3 regions of the Micromonospora sp. NPDC049201 genome follow, and region 1 is predicted to be linked to each of the others. Evidence: riboswitches for the same ligand, from Rfam matches in the RefSeq annotation. Region 1 holds a riboswitch; each other region holds the start of a gene.
The links. Region 1 has a riboswitch for cobalamin ahead of bluB (5,6-dimethylbenzimidazole synthase). Riboswitches for the same ligand answer to the same signal wherever they lie in the genome.

Region 1 (5,853 bases):
CAAGACGGCGCCCGCCGGGCACACGCAGCAGCTCCGCTCACGCCGGGGCGCCCCGCCTCTGACTCCCCGCTCACCCATCCGCCCGGCCGGTGGTCAGGTGCGCGCGACATCGCCGTAAGGCGTGTTTCACAAGCCGGTCAGAGCCACTCGGTGATGATCGTGATGGTCAGGACGGCTTGGAAGCGGACGGCGAGTTTGTCGTAGCGGGTGGCGACGCCGCGATGGCGTTTGAGCCGGTTGATGCCGTTCTCGACGGCGTGGCGTAACCGGTAGAGGCCCTTGTCGAAGGTGGGCGGGCGCCCGCCCTTGAAGCCTTCGGCCTTGCGGTGGGCGTCCTGGTCGCTCTTGCTGGGGATGCAGGCCTTGATCCCTCGCTTGCGTAGATGACTGCGGTTGCCGCGGCTGGTGTAGGCCTTGTCGGCCAGGACCAGGTCGGGGCGGGTGCGGGGCCGGCCCACGCCGAGGCGGGTCACGCGGATGCGGCGCAGGACGGGGATGAACTGCGGGCTGTCACCACGGGCCAGGCGGTCACGATCAGGGAGAGGACCTTCTGCCCCTGCTCGCAAGCCAGGTGAGTCTTGGTGGTCAGCCCGCCCCGCGAGCGGCCCAGCGCATGATCGGCCAGCTCGTCGTGCACGCCGCCGGGCGGTTCCTTCTGCGGATGCCCGTCGGTGCGGGCGCCGGCGGCGTGTTGGTGGGCGCGGCTGGTCATCGAGTCGACGCTCACCGTCCAACCGATCCGGCCCTGCGCCTCGCCTGCGGCCTGCACGCCGATAGGATCTTGTCCCAGGTCCCGTCCCGCTGCCACCGGCGGAACAGGCCGTAGACGGTGGGCCAGGGCGCGTACTCAGCCGGGACGTCCCGCCACGGGGCGCCGATCCGGATCCGCCACCGGATCCCATCAATGAGCTGTCGCTTCTCCCACTTCGGCGGACGACCTGTCTCGGCGCGGCAGGCAGCAGCGGAGCCAGAACAGCCCACTGCCCGTCGGTCAGGTCATGCCGCCTCGTCAGCCGACCGGGCGGCCTGCTCGATCTTCGCGCAGTAGGCTGCACGGGCTTCCTCGTCGATCTGGTTCTCGTGTTCGGGGCGCAACCCGGTCCGGCCGTCGAGGCCCTCGCGCAGGATATCGGCGTGCCCGGCATGCCGGATGGACTCGCCGAGGACATGGACCACGATGGCGAACAGGTTCGTGTCGGCATAAGGCTCCGGCCACCACGGCACGTGGCCGGGGGCGTCGAGGGGAAGCGCGTTGATCGTCGCGTCCGAGTGTTCCCACATGCGCCGGTAGAACGCGATGATCTGATCGCGGGTCTCGTCCTCGGTCGCCCACAGATCGCTGCCGTTGGAGTCCTGCCACCGGGGCAGCGGTTCCGGGGAAGGGCGGTTGAAGACCTCGCCGAAGTACCTGGCCTCGACGGTGGCCACGTGTTTGACCAGGCCGAGGAGATTGGTCCCGGTCGCTGTCAAAGGTCGGCGGGCGTCGTATTCGGACAAGCCGTCGAGTTTCCAGAGCAGCGCCTTGCGGTCTCGCCGCAGTCTCCCGTGCAGGTTGGCTTTCGCGAAATCATCGATCATGCGGCATGAGCCTGCCATGGGCTACTCGTGGTCTCAAGATCCCGTACGTGGTCCGCAACGACCGGCAGAGCCGAGACCTGGCCACGGCCACCGCCCTGACCTGCTACAAGCAGCTCGCGAGACTTGCCACGTGAGACAACCTCTTACGAAACACGTCTTAGCGGGGCCACCTCCAGCAACAGGTCGTTGCCTTCGGGGGCCCCGACGGTGACCCGGACGCCCTCGCCGGGTAAGGCGTGCACCAACCCCGCCCCCGGGCCCGACAGGCCGCCGCGAACCCGGCGGTCCGGTCGCCCAGCGGCAAGCTGCGTGCCGGCCGCGTCCAACGCCTCGTGGGTGTGCGTGTTGATCAGCCCTCTCCGGGTGGGGCGCCGTCACGACGCCCGGCCGGTGGCTCTGCCGCGCAATGCCGGCCGAGCCACCGGCCCCAGCCCCGGCGGACAGACGTCAGTCCGTGACCGATCCGGGGTTCCAGCGGTCGTGGTGGATCGCCGTGCGCAGAGGGCGGCGGTGGCGCCAGCCGTGTCGTTCGAGATCGGGCACCGCTTCGAGGTGGGTGACGGGGCCGAGGCAGAGCCAGGCGACGGGTCGGATGCCGGCCGGAACGGCGAGCAACCGCTGGAGGAACTGCTCGCGATAGAACGACACCCAGCCGACGCCGAGGTTCTCGGCGGCGGCGGCCAGCCAGAGGTTCTGGATGGCCAGGCACACGGAGTACAGGCCGGCGTCGGCGATGGCGTGCCGGCCCAGGACCGCGGGGCCGCCGCGGTCGGGGTCGTAGGTCACCACGATCGACAGCGAGGACTCCATGATCCCGTCGATCTTGATGCGGGAGAACCGGTGGGCCGCCTCGGCGTCGAGGGTGGCGGCGAACGTGTCACGCTCGGCCCGGACGTGCCGGTGGAACGCTTCGCGCAGGTCCCGGTCACGGACCAGGATGAAATCCCACGGCTGGGACAGTCCGACACTGGGCGCGGCGTGCGCCGCGGCCAGGACCCGGTCGAGGACCCCGGCGGCGAGGGACTCGCCGGTGAACTGGCCGCGGACGTCGCGGCGACGGTGGATCACGTCGTAGATGTCGCTGATCATGGGCAGGCTCCCGCTGCGCTCATGCCCCACCCGGGTGGGGCCGATGACGCGAGGCCGGTCTTCGGACTCCCAGATCAACACCGGCCCGCCCGCCTTCCCAGCCGGTTCGGCCAGTGACTGCGCACACGTGCGCGTGGGCGGCAGCTCCCTGGTCACCGCGGCGGGCCCGTGCCGGAGTCACACCGGCTTCCCGATTCTCCCCACCGCCGGGTGGGGCACCTCGCAACAGTTCGTGCCGCTCGGCACAATACCCGGAGTGGGGGCCGCACCCGCGGCGGGATGGCGCGCCACGAGCGGTCATCAAGCGGCTCACGGCCCGAGAACGCGCCGATCGCCTTCCCGCGAGCCTTCCCGATCCGGTTGTCCGATGTCTTGAGTGATCTCAACGAATTTGGGAAGGTCAATTCGTTGGCGACAGTCAATCCGGGAATGGTGCTACGTCGACCGGCTGACCCGACGGCCCGTACCGATGCCGCGGCGGGTCGGCTCCGCCACCGCGTTTCCCGGCCGCGTCCGCGCGGCGCATCGAAAGGACTCCTGGTGGCCATACCGGTCGCACCTCTCGGCACCCATTCGCTGCTGATCTTCCTGCTCCAGGTGGGCATCCTGCTGGCCGCCGCCGTCGCGCTCGGGCGCCTCGCGGTACGCGCGGGCATGCCCTCGCTGGTCGGTGAACTGACCGCGGGCGTGTTGCTCGGTCCGTCGGTCCTCGGGGCGGCCGTGCCCGACCTGTCCCGGTGGCTGTTCCCCGCGCAGTCCGAGCAACTGCACCTGCTCGACGCGGTCGGTCAACTCGGCGTGCTCCTTCTGGTCGGCCTCACCGGCATGCACCTGGACCTCGGGCAGCTACGCCGCGACGGTGGCGTGGCCGCCCGGGTCAGCATCGGAGGGCTCGTCGTCCCCCTGGCGCTCGGCGTCGGCCTGGGCCTGCTCCTCCCGTCCAGCGTGCTCCCGGCCGGCACCGACCGCCCGGTCTTCGCCCTGTTCCTCGCGGTGGCGATGGGTGTCAGTGCCATCCCGGTCATCGCCAAGACCCTGTGGGAGATGCGACTGCTGCACCGCGACATCGGTCACCTGATCATGAGCGCGGCCATCGTGGACGACGTTGTCGGCTGGCTGCTGCTCTCGGTCGTGGCCGCGATGGCAGCCGGCAGTCTCGGCGGCCTCGACGTCGCCCTCGCGGTCGGCACCGTGGCCCTCGTCGTCGTGGTCGCCCGGTGGCTCGCCCGGCCGCTCGTCGGCGCGCTGCTGCGGCGGGTACGAGCTGGTGGAGAGCATGGTCCCACCGTCGCGTCGGTGGTGGTGATCCTGCTGCTGTTCGCCGCCGCCACCCACGCGCTGCACCTGGAGCCGGTCTTCGGCGCCTTCGTCGGCGGTCTGGTGATCAACGGCTGCGCCAGCCTCGACCGTCAGGCTCTTGCCCCGTTGCGGCTGGTCGTGATGAGCGTCCTGGCGCCGCTGTTCTTCGCCACCGTCGGCCTGCGCAGCGATCTGACCGCGCTGGCCCGGCCCGCCGTGCTCGGGGTCGCCCTGCTGGTGCTGGCCGTGGCGGTCGTCGGCAAGTTCGTCGGCGCGTACGTCGGGGCCCGGGCCGCCCGCCTGGGCCACTGGGAGGGCCTCGCCCTCGGCGCCGGCCTCAACGCCCGAGGCGTCATCGAGATCATCGTCGCCACGGTCGGGCTGCGCCTCGGCGTCCTCGACACCGCCATGTTCACGGTCATTGTGCTGGTCGCCATCGTCACCTCGGTGATGGCGCCGCCCTGCCTGCGCTACGCGGCCGCCCGGCTGCCCGCGTCGGCGCGGGAACACCGTCGTGCCGAGGCGCTGAGCTGATCTCCGCCCGTCCCGCGGTGGAAGCCCGACCGTGGACACCACTGTCGGCGCGCCGTCGCCTCCCGGAGGTCGCCGGCGATCCGGGGCGGCGCGCCTCCGGGTTACGGAGCCTGGGTCCTGGCGCGCAGTCGGTCGACGGCGGCGCGGATCATCACGCCGTACGGGTCGTCGCCCAGCGCGGACCGGGTGGCTTCGGCGCGGTCGAGGTGACGGCGGGCGGCGGGCAGGTCGCCCAGGCGCAGGTGCGAGGCAGCGAGGTTGAGGTGCAGCGACGGATAGAACGGGGCTACCGACGGGTGCGGGGCGGTGTCCGCATCGGCCAGGGCGCGCTCGTCCCAGGCCAGTTCGTCGGCGGCGTCGGGGCTGAGGTCGGCGATGTGGTGGGCCAGGACGCAACGGGTCAGCGGATCCGACGACGCGGCCCACTCGCTGATCAGGCGGTCGCGGGAGACGTCACCGCCGCCGACCAGAGCGGCCGCCCGGGCCAACTCGGTGGTCACGTCCGCCTGGTGCACACGGTGACTCTAACCGGGACGCCGGGCTGTGGCAGTGCGCCACCGGCTTCGGTACAGTGACGCTCATCCAATCCAGCGAAGGCCGTCTATGCATATCTGGATCACGAGTCACGCGATGACGTCCCATGTCCGGCCGCTGCTGCCGGTGGCCGACGCGGCGCGACGGGCGGGACACGACGTCACGGTCGCGGTGCCGGCGGCGGCGGAGCCACTTGCTCGACGGCAGGGGTTCGCCACGGCCGCGGTCGGGGACGACTGGCTGGCGCAGCTCACCGGCGCGGACGGTCGGTCGCCTGTCGTGCCGCTGGCGGAGCTTGAGGACGGGGCGCGCACCGTGGCGCAGCGGATGGCGGGCGGCCCGGCCGGACGAACCGCCGCTGCTCTGCTGGCACTGGCCGAGCGGACGGCGCCGGATCTCGTGGTCCGGGCGTCGACCGAGTTCGGCGGCGCGCTGGCGGCGGAGGTGCTCGGCGTGCCGCACGTCTCGGTGTCGACCGGGGGCGCGACGGCGCTGACGTACGGGCCCGATCGGCTGGCGGCCTCGCTGGCGCCGCACCGGGAGGCGCTCGGCCTCGCGCCGGACCCGGAAGGGCTGGCGAGTTACCGCTATCGGCACGCCTCCTTCCTGCCGCCAGGCCACGACCGGGCCGAGGAGTCGCTGCCGAACACGCGTTGCTACCGGCACGCCGATCCGCTGACCGCCGGTGAGTCGTTGCCGGAATGGCTGGAGCAGCGGCGTTCCGGCCGCCCACTGGTCTTCGCGAGCCTCGGCACCCTGGTGCCGCACGTGACCGGCTACGGGCCCGCACTGGTCCGGATGCTGGTCACGGCGCTGGAC
Region 2 (5,853 bases), on a different contig from region 1:
CCGGGACAATCCGGCCGGTCGCGCCGCCGCCCTCCGCGACCCCCACGGCGCCCTCTTCTCCGTCTCCACCCTCCGCTGACCCGCACCACGCCACACCACGCCCGCACCACGCCACGCCACGCCGCGCCCACGCCGCGCCCGCGCCACGCCGCGCCCGCGCCACGCCGCGCCCACGCCACGCCCCGCCGCGCCCGCGCAGTTTCACGGAAAGCGTGGCTATTCGGCCGCGAATAGCCACGCTTTCCGTGAATTAGCGGGGGGCGGGGGCGGGGCGGGGGGAGAGGGGCGGGTCAGTGGGGGCGGGGGCGGACGGGGACCACCAGGGGGCCGTGGTCGCCGGGGATCACGCGGACGTGGGCGCGGTAGTGGCGGGCGAGCAGGTCCTCGGTGAGCACCTCGGCGGGTGGGCCGGCGGCGGCCACCCGGCCGTCGGCGAGCAGCACCAGACGGTCGGCGTACTCGCCGGCGATGGAGAGGTCGTGCATGGTGGCGAGCACGGTCAGGTCGTGCTCGCGGCGGAGCTGGTCGACCAGTTCCAGCACCTCCTGCTGGTGCCCGATGTCCAACGCGCTGGTCGGCTCGTCGAGCAGCAGCAGGGTGGCGCCCTGGGCCAGCGCCCGGGCCAGGAAGACCCGCTGCCGCTCGCCGCCGGAGAGCGTGGCCAGCTCGCGGCTGCCGAACCCGGCCAGGTCGAGCCGGGCCAGCACCTGGCGCACGGCGGCCAGGTCGGCGGCGGACTCCCGACCCAGCGGCGGCATGTGGGGCGTGCGCCCGAGCAGCACGTAGTCGACGACCGCCATGCCGGCCGGCACCGCCGGTGACTGCGCCACGGTGGCCACCACCCGGGCCCGGTCGCGGCGGCGCATCGCGCGGATCGGCGTACCGAAGAGGGAGACGGCGTCCGGCGCGGGCAGCAGGCCGCCGACGGCGCGCAGCAGCGTCGACTTGCCGGCGCCGTTGGGGCCGATGACGGTGACCCACTCGCCCACCGCGACGGTCAGGTCGACGCCGGCCAGGACCGGACTGCCGCCCAGCTCGACCCGCAGGTCCCGGACCTCGACCGCGGCGGTCATGCTGGTCCCCCGGCGTGCGACTGCGGGGCTCGCAAACCCGGCTCACTCCTCGCGCTCACGCGCGCACCCCGCGGGCGGTGCGCAGGATCAGGACGAAGAACGGGCCGCCGAGCAGCGCGGTCACCACGCCGATGGGGATCTCGGCGGGTGCCGCGGCGGTCCGCGCGACCACGTCGGTCAGCGCCAGGAACGCGCCGCCGAAGAGCATCGACAGCGGCAGGATCACCCGGTGGCTGGAACCGGCGAGCAGCCGGACGGTGTGCGGCACGATGATGCCGACGAAACCGATCAGGCCGGAGGCGGAGACCGCGGCGGCGGTGCCCAGCGAGGCGGCGGCGATCAGCAGGTAGCGGGACCGCTGCGGGTGCAACCCGAGGCTGGTGGCCTCGTCGTCGCCGAGGGCGAGCACGTCCAGCTCCCGCCGGTGCGCCAGCACCACCACGGCGGTGAGCAGGAAGTACGGCAGGACCAGCAGGACGTCGTGCCAGCCGGCGGTGGAGAGCCGCCCGAGCAGCCAGGAGTACACCTGTTGGAGGCTGTCCGAGTGCGCTTGCAGCAGGTAGGTCTGCCCGGCGGCGAGGAACGCCGAGACGGCCACCCCGGCCAGGATCAGCGTGGCCGGTGAACGGTCCCGGCCACCGGCGGCGCCGAGCAGGTACGTCATCGCCACCGCGCCGAGCGAGCCGACGAACGCGGCGAGCGGGACGGTGACCGGCAGACCGGTGAGCGCCCCGCCGGCCCCGGCGCCGAGCACGATCGCCGCGGTGACCGCGAGCCCGGCCCCGGCGGCCACGCCGAGCAGGTACGGGTCGGCCAGCGGGTTGCGGAAGACACCCTGGTAGCAGCCGCCGGCCAGGGCGAGCAGCGCGCCGACGAGCAGACCGAGCACGACCCGGGGCAGGCGCAGCTCGGTGACGATGGCGACCTCCTGCTCGGTGAGGCCGCTGTCCAGGTGCACGCCGGGCAGCAGGTTGAGCAGTTCCGCCGCGACGCTGCCGGGCGGCAGGCTGACCGGGCCGAACGAGACGCCGGCCACCAGCGCGACGAGCACCGCCACCAGGCCGGCGAGCAGCCAGCGTGTGCGCAGCCCGGCCGGCCGGGCCGGAGCGTCGGTGTGTGCCGCGCCCCGGCGGGGGTGCGGCAGCCGGCCGGCCGGCCGGGACGCGTCGGGCGTCCCGGCCGGCACGGGGTCCGCCGGTCGTACGGCCACGGTCAGGCCGGAACCTTGGCGGTGGCGTCGACGATCGCCTTCAGCAGCTCGACGACGCGCGGGCCCCAGCGCGAGGCGATGTCGTCGTCAAGCGCCACGACCTGGTTGTTCTTGACCGCGGTGAGGCCGGCCCACCCGCTGCGTGCCTTGACCGTGTCGGCGCTCTGCTGGCAGCACTTGGTGTCGGCCAGGAAGACGAAGTCGGGGTTCGCCTTGACGATGACCTCCTGGGAGAGCTGCGGGTAGCCGCCGCTCTTGCCGCCGGCGTCGGCCGGGTCGGCGATGTTCTCCAGCCCGGCGAGCGCGTAGATGGTGCCGATGAACGTCTTGCTGGTCGCGGTGTACAGCTCCGGACCCAGCTCGTGGTAGTAGGTCAGTTTCTCGGCGCGCTTGGGCAGGTCCTTGGTGAGCGCGGTGATGTCGTCCTTCATCTTCCGCACCACGGCGTCCGCCTCGGCCGGGTGGCCGGTGAGCTTGCCCAGGTCGGTGAGCTGCCGGTACGTGTCGTCGAGCGTGGTCGCGGCCGGGGTGAGCAGGACCGGGATCTTCAGCGCGACGAGCTGGCTGGCGATCTTGTTGGTGTCATTGGTGATCACCACCAGGTCGGGGCTCTTCGCGGCGATCGCCTCGGCGTTCGGCTGGTAGCCGGAGAGGTCGGTCTTCGGCGCGTCCGCCGGGTAGTTCGACTGGTCGTCGACGGCGGTGACCTGCTTGCCGGCGCCGATGGCGAAGAGCATCTCGGTCGAGGTCGGCGAGAGCGAGACGATCTTCTCGGGGCGCTTCTCCAGCGTCAGGTTGCCCACGCTGGCGGGGAACGAGCCGCCGGACGCGCCGGGGGCGGGGGCGTCGGTCGAGGTCTTCTCGGCGCAGCCGCCGAGCAGCAGCACGCCGGCCGCGAGCGCGGTGGCGAAGAGCCGAGGGGTAGGTCGGGTCACAGGTCCTCCTGTCGGTCGAGGAGCGTGGTGCTTCGCCGACAGGCTGGAAGGGCCCCGTCCGCGAGGCGCCCTTCCTCGAAGGCGCGTGTCGCGACCGGGCCGCAGGCGACCTGGCTCGTCCCACGTCCGTCGGCGCCGGCGGGAGGCCGACGCCGACCGTACGGGGCATCACAGTTGCGGGACAGCGCCGGTTTCGCACCGGCTTCGCTGTGGCACGGTCGGTGCCACCGTAGCGCACGACCAGCGAAGATCACCCGGACGGGCGGGGTGGGCGGGGACCCCGGTGGGGGTGGAGCCGGGGTCCCCGCCGCCGGGTGAGGTCAGCAGTACTGGCTCTGCTTGCCGATCGCCCGGTACGGGCAGTCGGCGTACTCGGAGAGCGTCAGCACGGCGTCCCGGTTGCGCGAGGTCTGCGCCGGGATCACCTCGTCGGGCGGGTAGAAGCCGCCGCCGGAGGCCGAGCCGGGGTACATCTCGAACGTGTACGCCCAGATCTTGTGGGTGCCCCACATCCAGTCGATGCTGGTGCCGTCCGCGATGTAGAGGTCGCTGGACTGCTCCGGGGTGTAGCCGTTGCTGGCCGCCATCTGCTGGCCGATGGTGGCGAACGTGTTGTACTGGTCGGCGTTCATCCCGGTGGCGGTGTTGCTGTACGTGTAGCCGTACGGCCAGAGCACCAGCTGGGAATAGGTGTGGAAGTCGATGTTCGCCTTGATCTGCTGCACCCCGCCGACGACCCGGCTGTTGACGAAGTTGCGCAACGCGGCGGTCTCCGGGGCGGAGAAGGCGGACGGGCCGCGGTAGGTGTCCGACGACTTCGTGCTCGACGAGCCGCCGCAGCAGCCCCACTGGTAGCTCCAGTTGCGGTTCAGGTCGGTGCCGACGTACGTGGAGCCGCTGTTGGGCTGCCGGTTCTTCCGCCAGGAGCGGTAGGAGCCGGTGGCGATGTCGTACTCGCTGCCGTCCGGGTTGACGGTGGGCACGATCCAGATCTCCCGGGAGTTCACGATGTTGGTGATCCGGGAGTCGGTGCCGTAGTTGTCGGTGAACAGGTTGAGCAGGTAGATCGCCATCTCGACGGTCAGGTGCTCGCGGGCGTGCTGCTGGGCGTTGAACAGGATCTCCGGTTCACCCTCGTCGGTGCCGACGTTGTCGGAGATCTTCACGGCCATCAGGTCCCGGCCCTGGTAGGACGTGCCGATGCTGAGCTTGCGGGCGATGCTCGGGTGGTCGGCGACCACCTGGTTCACCACCGCGGTCAACTCGGCGTAGTCGTGGTAGTTCGAGTCGGCGGGCGGGAACGCGTACGCGGTCGCGCCGCCGGCCGGCGCCGGGGCGACGTCCTTCTCCAGCCGGAAGCCGAGCCGGGTGATCGCCTTCGCCTCGGTGGTGGTGGCCGTGACGTGCAGCACGCCGTGTTCGGAGTAGTCGATGGCGGCGCCGGTGCGGGCGACCGCGGTGCGGTCGGCGACGGTGCGTGGGCCGAGCACCCGGTAGGCGACGGCGGCCGACTCGCCGGCCCGGTCCGGGTCGGGGCGGGCGGCGGCCGGCCCGGCGGCGGCGGTGACCAGGATCAGGCCGACGGCGGCGACGAACGCGAGCCGGCGGCGCAGCGGGGACGTGCGGAGGGCCATGGACAACCTCCTCGGGGTACGGGGAGATCCCGTTGTCCGCACACTCCACCAGCAGTCACATGGTCATATCAACATCCGTCGTTGTCACGTACCATCCCGACCTGATCCTCACGTCGGCAATGATTTTCCATGGCTGAACATCTGGCGAAACTTCCCGCCAAGGACGACAGTGAACGGCAACGATGCCGTTTCCCCGTGGAGCTGCCATGTTCGGAAGACCCCTGCGCGCGGTCGCCCTCGCCGGCCTGACCGCGCTCACCCTGCTCGGCACCACCGCACCCGCCCAGGCCAACGGCCCCCGGCCGGGCGTCACCCACGACGAACAGATCACCTTCCAGGAGTTCTCCCGCTACCCCGACTGGCGTACCGGCACGCACCAGGGCACCCGCGCCGTGCCCGGCCGCCAGCCGGCGCTCACCATCGCCCGGCCCGCCGGCACCACCGAGTTCACCGACGAACACACCGGCGCCACCCGCACCTGGGAGTACGCCACCTGGACCTCACCCGAGCGGCGGATCGGGTTCGACGCCACCGAGCTTGTCGCGTCCTGGAACGCCAGCACCCCCGCCGGCACCTGGATCCAGGTCGAGCTGCACGGCACCTACAACACCGGGGCCCAGACCCCGTGGTACGTGATGGGCCGCTGGGCCTCCGGCGACCAGGACATCAAGCGGGCCACGCTGGACGGTCAGGGTGACCCCTGGTCGAGCATCTGGACCGACACGTTCGCCGTCGACGACGCCTCGGCCGGGGTGCTGCTGCGCTCGTACCAGCTCCGGCTGACGCTCTACCGCGCGCCCGGACAGGCCGCCGCGCCGCAGGTCCGGATGGTCGGCGCGATGGCCTCGAACGTGCCGGACCGGTTCACCGTCACGCCGAGCCGGGGTGGCATCGCCTGGGGCACCGAGCTGGCCGTGCCCCGCTACTCGCAGAACGTCCACATCGGCGAGTACCCGGAGTACGACGGCGGCGGCGAGGCGTGGTGCTCCCCCACCTCCACC
Region 3 (5,853 bases), on a different contig from region 1:
CCGGCGACGACCTGCTCGGCCGGATCGCGACCGCCGCCGCCGACCAGCCGGTGGACGTCCAGATCAAGCTGCCGATCTCTCTCGTGGTGGGTGGCTGGGAGACCACGGCCAGCTCGATCGCCACGTTCGTCCACGTGCTCCAGACCGAGCCGTACGGGCCGGCCGGCACCGGCTGGGCGTATCTCGTCGCGCACCCCGAGCGGCTGGACGCGGCGGTCGCCGAGTTGGAGCGGCTGCACTCCACCGCGAACGGCGACGAGATGCCGCGGCGGGTGATGGCGGACGTGACGCTGCCCAGCGGCGCCCGACTGGCGGCGGGCGACATCGTGGTCCCCTCGCACGACGCCGCCAACCGCGACCCGGCGGTGTTCCCGGACCCGGAACGGATGGACTTCGACCGCGCGCCCACGCCGCACCTGTCCTTCGGGCACGGCGCGCACTACTGCATCGGGGCCCACCTGGGCGCGCTGGAGGTCCGCACCGCGCTCGCCCTGCTGCTGCGGGAACTGCCCGGCCTGCGCCTCGCGGTGCCGCCGGACGAGGTGCCGTGGAAGCCGGGGCACGCCATCCTCGGCCCGATCGGGCTGCCGGTCACCTGGTAGGCGCGGCACCCGGCCGTCGACCAGGGCATGCGCTTGCATCTATACACCCGGTATATATACTGAGTGAATAAAGCTGCCGAGGAGGATCACCGATGACCGAGACATCCGTCCCCGAACACGGCATGACCCGCCGCACCCTGGTCCGGGCAGCGTTGGCGGTGGGAGCCGGCGCGTCGGTCGGCGTCGCCGGCCGCGCGCCGGCGGCCACGGCCCAACCGGGCCCGACCCGGCTCACCCTGCCCACACCCACCGGACCCCACCCGGTCGGCACCGTTGCGCTGCACCTGGTCGACCGGTCGCAACCGGAGCCCCTCGCCGGGCCGGGACGGTATCGGGAGCTGATGGTCAACGTCTGGTATCCGGCCCGGGACGTGTGGCGGCACCCCCGCGCCGAGTGGATGACCGCCGCGTCGCTACGTGCGCTGCTGGGGTCCACCGGGTTCGACCCCGACGCGGTGCTGGCGCCGCTGACCGCCGGTCACGAGGGCGCGCCGGTGCGACGCGCCGCCCGTCGACTGCCGGTGGTGGTCTACTCGCACGGCGCGGGCAGCCACCGATCGGACACCACCATCGTGGTCCAGGAACTCGCCAGCCACGGATACGCGGTGGTCACGGTGGACCACACGTACGACGGGCCCAGCGAGTTCCCGGACGGCCGGGTGACCGTCCGGGAGGACGACTACGACGCGACGCCCTGGACCTACACCCGCGACGTGCGGTTCGTGCTGGACCAGATCGCCGTCCTCGCCGCCGGCGGCAACCCGGACGTCGACCGTCGGCCGCTCCCGACCGGGCTGTGCACGGCGCTGGACCCGCACCGGATCGGCATGTTCGGCTGGTCGAAGGGGGGCACCGCGACCGCGCTCACCATGGGCACCGACCAGCGGGTACGCGCCGGGCTGAGCCTAGACGGCCCGATGCTGTCCCAGCCGCGGCCCACCGGCCTGGACCGGCCGTTCATGCTGATGACGGCGGAGTACACCCGCGTCGCGGAGCCCGCCGTCGCCGAGTTCTGGTCGCACCTGCACGGCTGGCGGCTCAACGTCCAGGCCGCCGGCGCGCTCCACCAGTCGTACGGCGACAACCAGTGGCTGGTGCCGCAACTGGCCCGGGTGATCGGGATGAGCGACGCGGAGCTGACCGGCTGGATCGGCACCCTCGACCCCGCCCGCGCGGTACGCATCCAACAGGCGTACCCGTTGGCCTTCTTCGACCTGCACCTGCGGCACCGGGGTCACCTGCTGCGCGGCCCGAGCCGCTCCTTCCCCGAGGTGTCCTTCGTGGCCTGAGCCGATCGGTGGGCGGCTGTGTTAGGCGGGGCCCCCTCCTCTACCGGAGGCGTTAACAAGGGGCCCCGCCTTCACCCCCAGAGGTGAGATGCAGGCGACACGCCCGACGCGACATCTGGTGTTGCCTACCGGGCATAACCGCCATATATGGTGTCCCCGCAGCTGGTTCGGCGGCGTCTGGAAGGCGCGGCCGAGGCAAGAGGGAACCCGGTGGAAGTCCGGGACTGCCCCGCAGCGGTGAGTGGGAACGACCGCCGTCATCAGCACTGGGCCACCGGCCTGGGAAGCGACGGCCAGTAGGCGACCTCGTGTCACGCCCGCGAGTCCGAAGACCTGCCAGCGCGCCGTGCGCCGCCGCGCGCGGCGGTCGACGGTCGCGCGGGACGACCGACGCCAGCAGCCGGGCCGGTCCTGCGTGCCGTGCCCGTTGGCGTTCTCCCGCCGGCCGAGACCATCGGTGACAGCGAGGGAGAGGTCATGACGGTCGTGCGGGAGAGTAGGCGGTCCGGTGCCACCGGGCCGGAGCAGCGCCGGCTGGCGATGCGGGTCCGCAAGCGGGACGGCGACACCGAGCCGGTCGACGTCAACCGGATCGTCCGGGCGGTCGAGCGCTGGGGCGCCGACCTGGACGAGGTCGATCCGCTGCGGGTCGCCACCCGGACCATCAGCGGGCTCTACGACGGGGCGAGCACCGCGGAGCTGGACCGGTTGTCGATCCAGACCGCGGCGGAGCTGATCGGCGAGGAGCCGCAGTACTCCCGGTTGGCGGCCCGGCTGCTGGCCGCGTACGTGGACGAGGAGGTCCGTGGGCAGCAGGTGACGCGCTTCAGCGAGTCGATCGGGTACGCGCACGGGCTGGGGCTGGTCGGTGACGACACCGCCGCGTTCGTGGCCCGCCACGCCGACGAGCTGGACGACGCCGTGGACCCGGCCGGTGACCTGCGGTTCGAGTACTTCGGACTGCGTACGGTGGCGGACCGTTACCTGTTGCGGCACCCGGAGTCGCGGCTGGTGGTGGAGACGCCGCAGTACTGGCTGCTGCGGGTGGCCTGCGGGCTGTCGCACACCCCGGCCGAGGCGGTCGGTCTCTACCGGCTGATGTCCAGCCTGGCCTACCTGCCCAGCTCCCCCACGCTGTTCAACTCGGGCACCCGGCACACCCAGATGTCGTCGTGCTTCCTGGTGGACTCGCCCCGCGACGAGTTGGACTCCATCTACGAGCGCTACCACCAGGTCGCTAAGCTGTCGAAGTTCTCCGGCGGCATCGGCATCTCCTGGTCCCGGGTGCGCGGCCGGGGCGCGCTGATCCGGGGCACGAACGGGCGGTCGAACGGCATCGTGCCGTTCCTCAAGACGCTCGACGCCGGGGTGGCGGCGGTGAACCAGGGCGGCCGGCGCAAGGGCGCGGCCTGCGTCTACCTGGAGCCGTGGCACCCGGACGTGGAGGAGTTCCTGGAGCTGCGGGACAACACCGGCGAGGAGTCCCGGCGGACCCACAACCTCAACCTGGCCAACTGGATCCCGGACGAGTTCATGCGCCGGGTCGAGGCGGACGAGGACTGGTCGCTGATCGACCCGTCCGACGCGCCGGAACTGCCCGACCTGTACGGCGAGGCGTTCGACGCCGCGTACCGGGCGGCCGAGAAGAAGGCGGTCCGTACGGTCCGGGCCCGTGACCTGTACGGGCGGATGATGCGCACGCTCGCGCAGACCGGCAACGGGTGGATGACGTTCAAGGACGCCGCGAACCGGCTGTCCAACCAGACCGGCGAGCCGGGCAACGTCATCCACCTGTCCAACCTGTGCACCGAGATCCTGGAGGTCAACGACGACGCCGAGACCGCGGTGTGCAACCTCGGTTCGGTGAACCTCGGCGCGCACGTCACCGCCGACGGGGTCGACTGGGAGAAGCTGCGGGCCACCGTGCGCACCGCGGTGGTGTTCCTGGACCGGGTGATCGACATCAACTACTACCCGGCCGCGCAGGCGGCGGCGTCGAATCCGCGCTGGCGGCCGGTCGGGCTCGGGCTGATGGGCCTCCAGGACGCGTTGTTCACGCTGCGCCTGCCGTTCGACTCACCGGCGGCGCGGGAGCTGTCCACCCGGGTGCAGGAGGAGATCCTGCTGACCGCGCTGGAGACCTCCGCCGGGCTGGCCGAACGGTTCGGGCCGCATCCGGCGTACCCACGGACCCGGGCCGCGAAGGGCGACCTGCATCCGGACCTGTGGGGCGCGACGCCGACCCAGGTCGACAGGTGGGCGGCGGTGCGGGCCCGGATCGCCGCGTACGGGCTGCGCAACTCGCTGCTGGTGGCCATCGCGCCGACGGCCACCATCGCCTCGATCGCCGGCTGCTACGAGTGCGTCGAGCCGCAGGTGTCGAACCTGTTCAAGCGGGAGACCATGTCCGGCGAGTTCCTCCAGGTCAACACGTACCTGGTGCGGGAGCTGAAGGCGCGTGGGCTGTGGACGGCGCAGGTCCGCGACCGGATCAAGCGGGCCGAGGGCTCGGTGCAGGGCGTCACCGAGCTGCCCGCCGAGGTGCGGGAGCTGTTCCGGACCGCGTGGGAGCTGCCGCAGCGGGCGCTGATCGACCTGGCCGCCGCGCGGGCGCCCTACGTCGACCAGTCGCAGTCGCTGAACCTGTTCATGGGCGCGCCGACCATCGGCAAGCTCTCCTCGATGTACCGGTACGCCTGGCGGTCCGGTTTGAAGACCACCTACTACCTGCGGTCGCGTCCGGCGACCCGGATCCAGCAGGCCACCGTGGCGCCGGTGCTCACCCCGGTGCCCGCCCGCGACGACGAGGCGCTCGCCTGCTCCCTGGAGAACCCCGAGAGCTGCGAGGCCTGCCAGTGACCACGATGCCCGAGACCCGCCCGATGCTGCTCGACCCGGGCATGGACCTGACCCTGCGGCCGATGCGCTACCCGCACTTCTTCGACCGGTTCCGCGACGCCATCCGCAACACCTGGACCGTCGAGGAGGTGGACCTGCACGCCGACCTGGCCGACCTGGAGCGGCTCTCGCCGGCCGAGCGGCACCTGGTGTCCCGGCTGGTCGCGTTCTTCGCCACCGGCGACACCATCGTCGCCAACAACCTGGTGCTCAACCTCTACCAGCACGTCAACTCGCCGGAGGGGCGGCTCTACCTGTCCCGCCAGCTCTTCGAGGAGGCGGTGCACGTCCAGTTCTACCTGAACCTGCTGGACACGTACGTGCCTGACGAACGGGAGCGGTTCGCCGCGTTCGCGGCGGTGGAGAACATCCCGTCGATCGCCCGCAAGGCGGAGTTCTGCTTCCGCTGGATCGACTCGATCCACGAGCTGCGGGAGCTGCGCACCCGCTCCGACCGGCGGGCGTTCCTGCTCAACCTCATCTGCTTCGCCGCGTGCATCGAGGGGCTGTTCTTCTACGGCGCGTTCGCCTACGTCTACTTCCTGCGGTCCCGGGGGCTGCTCAACGGGTTGGCCTCCGGCACCAACTGGGTGTTCCGGGACGAGTCGATGCACATGGCGTTCGCGTTCGACGTGGTGGAGACCGTCCGCGCCGAGGAGCCGGAGCTGTTCGACGCCGAGTTGGAACGGCAGGTCCGGGACATGCTCGCCGAGGCGGTGGAGTGCGAGGCGCAGTTCGCCGAGGATCTGCTCGACCAGGGCGTCTCCGGGATGTCGCCGGCCGACATGCGGCAGTACCTGCAACACGTGGCGGACCGGCGGCTGGCGGCGCTGGGCCTCGCGCCGACGTACGGCAGCGGCAACCCGTTCGCGTTCATGGAGTTGCAGGACGTGCAGGAGCTGTCGAACTTCTTCGAGCGGCGGGTGTCGGCGTACCAGGTCGGGGTGACCGGCAGCGTCACGTTCGACGACGACTTCTGACCCCGCGACCCGTCCCGGCCGCCGTCCACGGCCGGGACGGGACCGTCCCGGATACGCGCATGCGCGTATCGCCCGCGGCGCCCC

Region 2: another riboswitch for cobalamin. It lies ahead of ACZ6O5_RS19880 (ABC transporter substrate-binding protein); the one in region 1 lies ahead of bluB (5,6-dimethylbenzimidazole synthase).
Region 3: another riboswitch for cobalamin. It lies ahead of ACZ6O5_RS01790 (ribonucleoside-diphosphate reductase subunit alpha); the one in region 1 lies ahead of bluB (5,6-dimethylbenzimidazole synthase).

Annotation. Positions count from the first base shown of each region.
Region 1 is NZ_JBVJHM010000017.1:30,161-36,013, reverse strand. Features, by position in the region: partial or broken gene ACZ6O5_RS28955 (IS5 family transposase) at 138-1,013, opposite strand; gene ACZ6O5_RS28950 (DinB family protein) at 997-1,578, opposite strand; gene ACZ6O5_RS28945 (hypothetical protein) at 1,584-1,712, shown strand; gene bluB (5,6-dimethylbenzimidazole synthase) at 2,026-2,667, opposite strand; cobalamin riboswitch at 2,703-2,905, opposite strand; gene ACZ6O5_RS28935 (cation:proton antiporter) at 3,208-4,500, shown strand; gene ACZ6O5_RS28930 (hypothetical protein) at 4,602-5,015, opposite strand; gene ACZ6O5_RS28925 (glycosyltransferase) at 5,131-5,853, shown strand, end outside.
Region 2 is NZ_JBVJHM010000008.1:346,717-352,569, reverse strand. Features, by position in the region: gene ACZ6O5_RS19895 (VOC family protein) at 1-79, shown strand, start outside; gene ACZ6O5_RS19890 (ABC transporter ATP-binding protein) at 291-1,073, opposite strand; gene ACZ6O5_RS19885 (FecCD family ABC transporter permease) at 1,129-2,217, opposite strand; gene ACZ6O5_RS19880 (ABC transporter substrate-binding protein) at 2,286-3,218, opposite strand; cobalamin riboswitch at 3,302-3,471, opposite strand; partial or broken gene ACZ6O5_RS19875 (M14 family metallopeptidase) at 3,542-4,852, opposite strand; gene ACZ6O5_RS19870 (C39 family peptidase) at 5,059-5,853, shown strand, end outside.
Region 3 is NZ_JBVJHM010000001.1:460,148-466,000, reverse strand. Features, by position in the region: gene ACZ6O5_RS01800 (cytochrome P450) at 1-602, shown strand, start outside; gene ACZ6O5_RS01795 (alpha/beta hydrolase family protein) at 695-1,891, shown strand; cobalamin riboswitch at 2,038-2,246, shown strand; gene ACZ6O5_RS01790 (ribonucleoside-diphosphate reductase subunit alpha) at 2,369-4,750, shown strand; gene ACZ6O5_RS01785 (ribonucleotide-diphosphate reductase subunit beta) at 4,756-5,769, shown strand.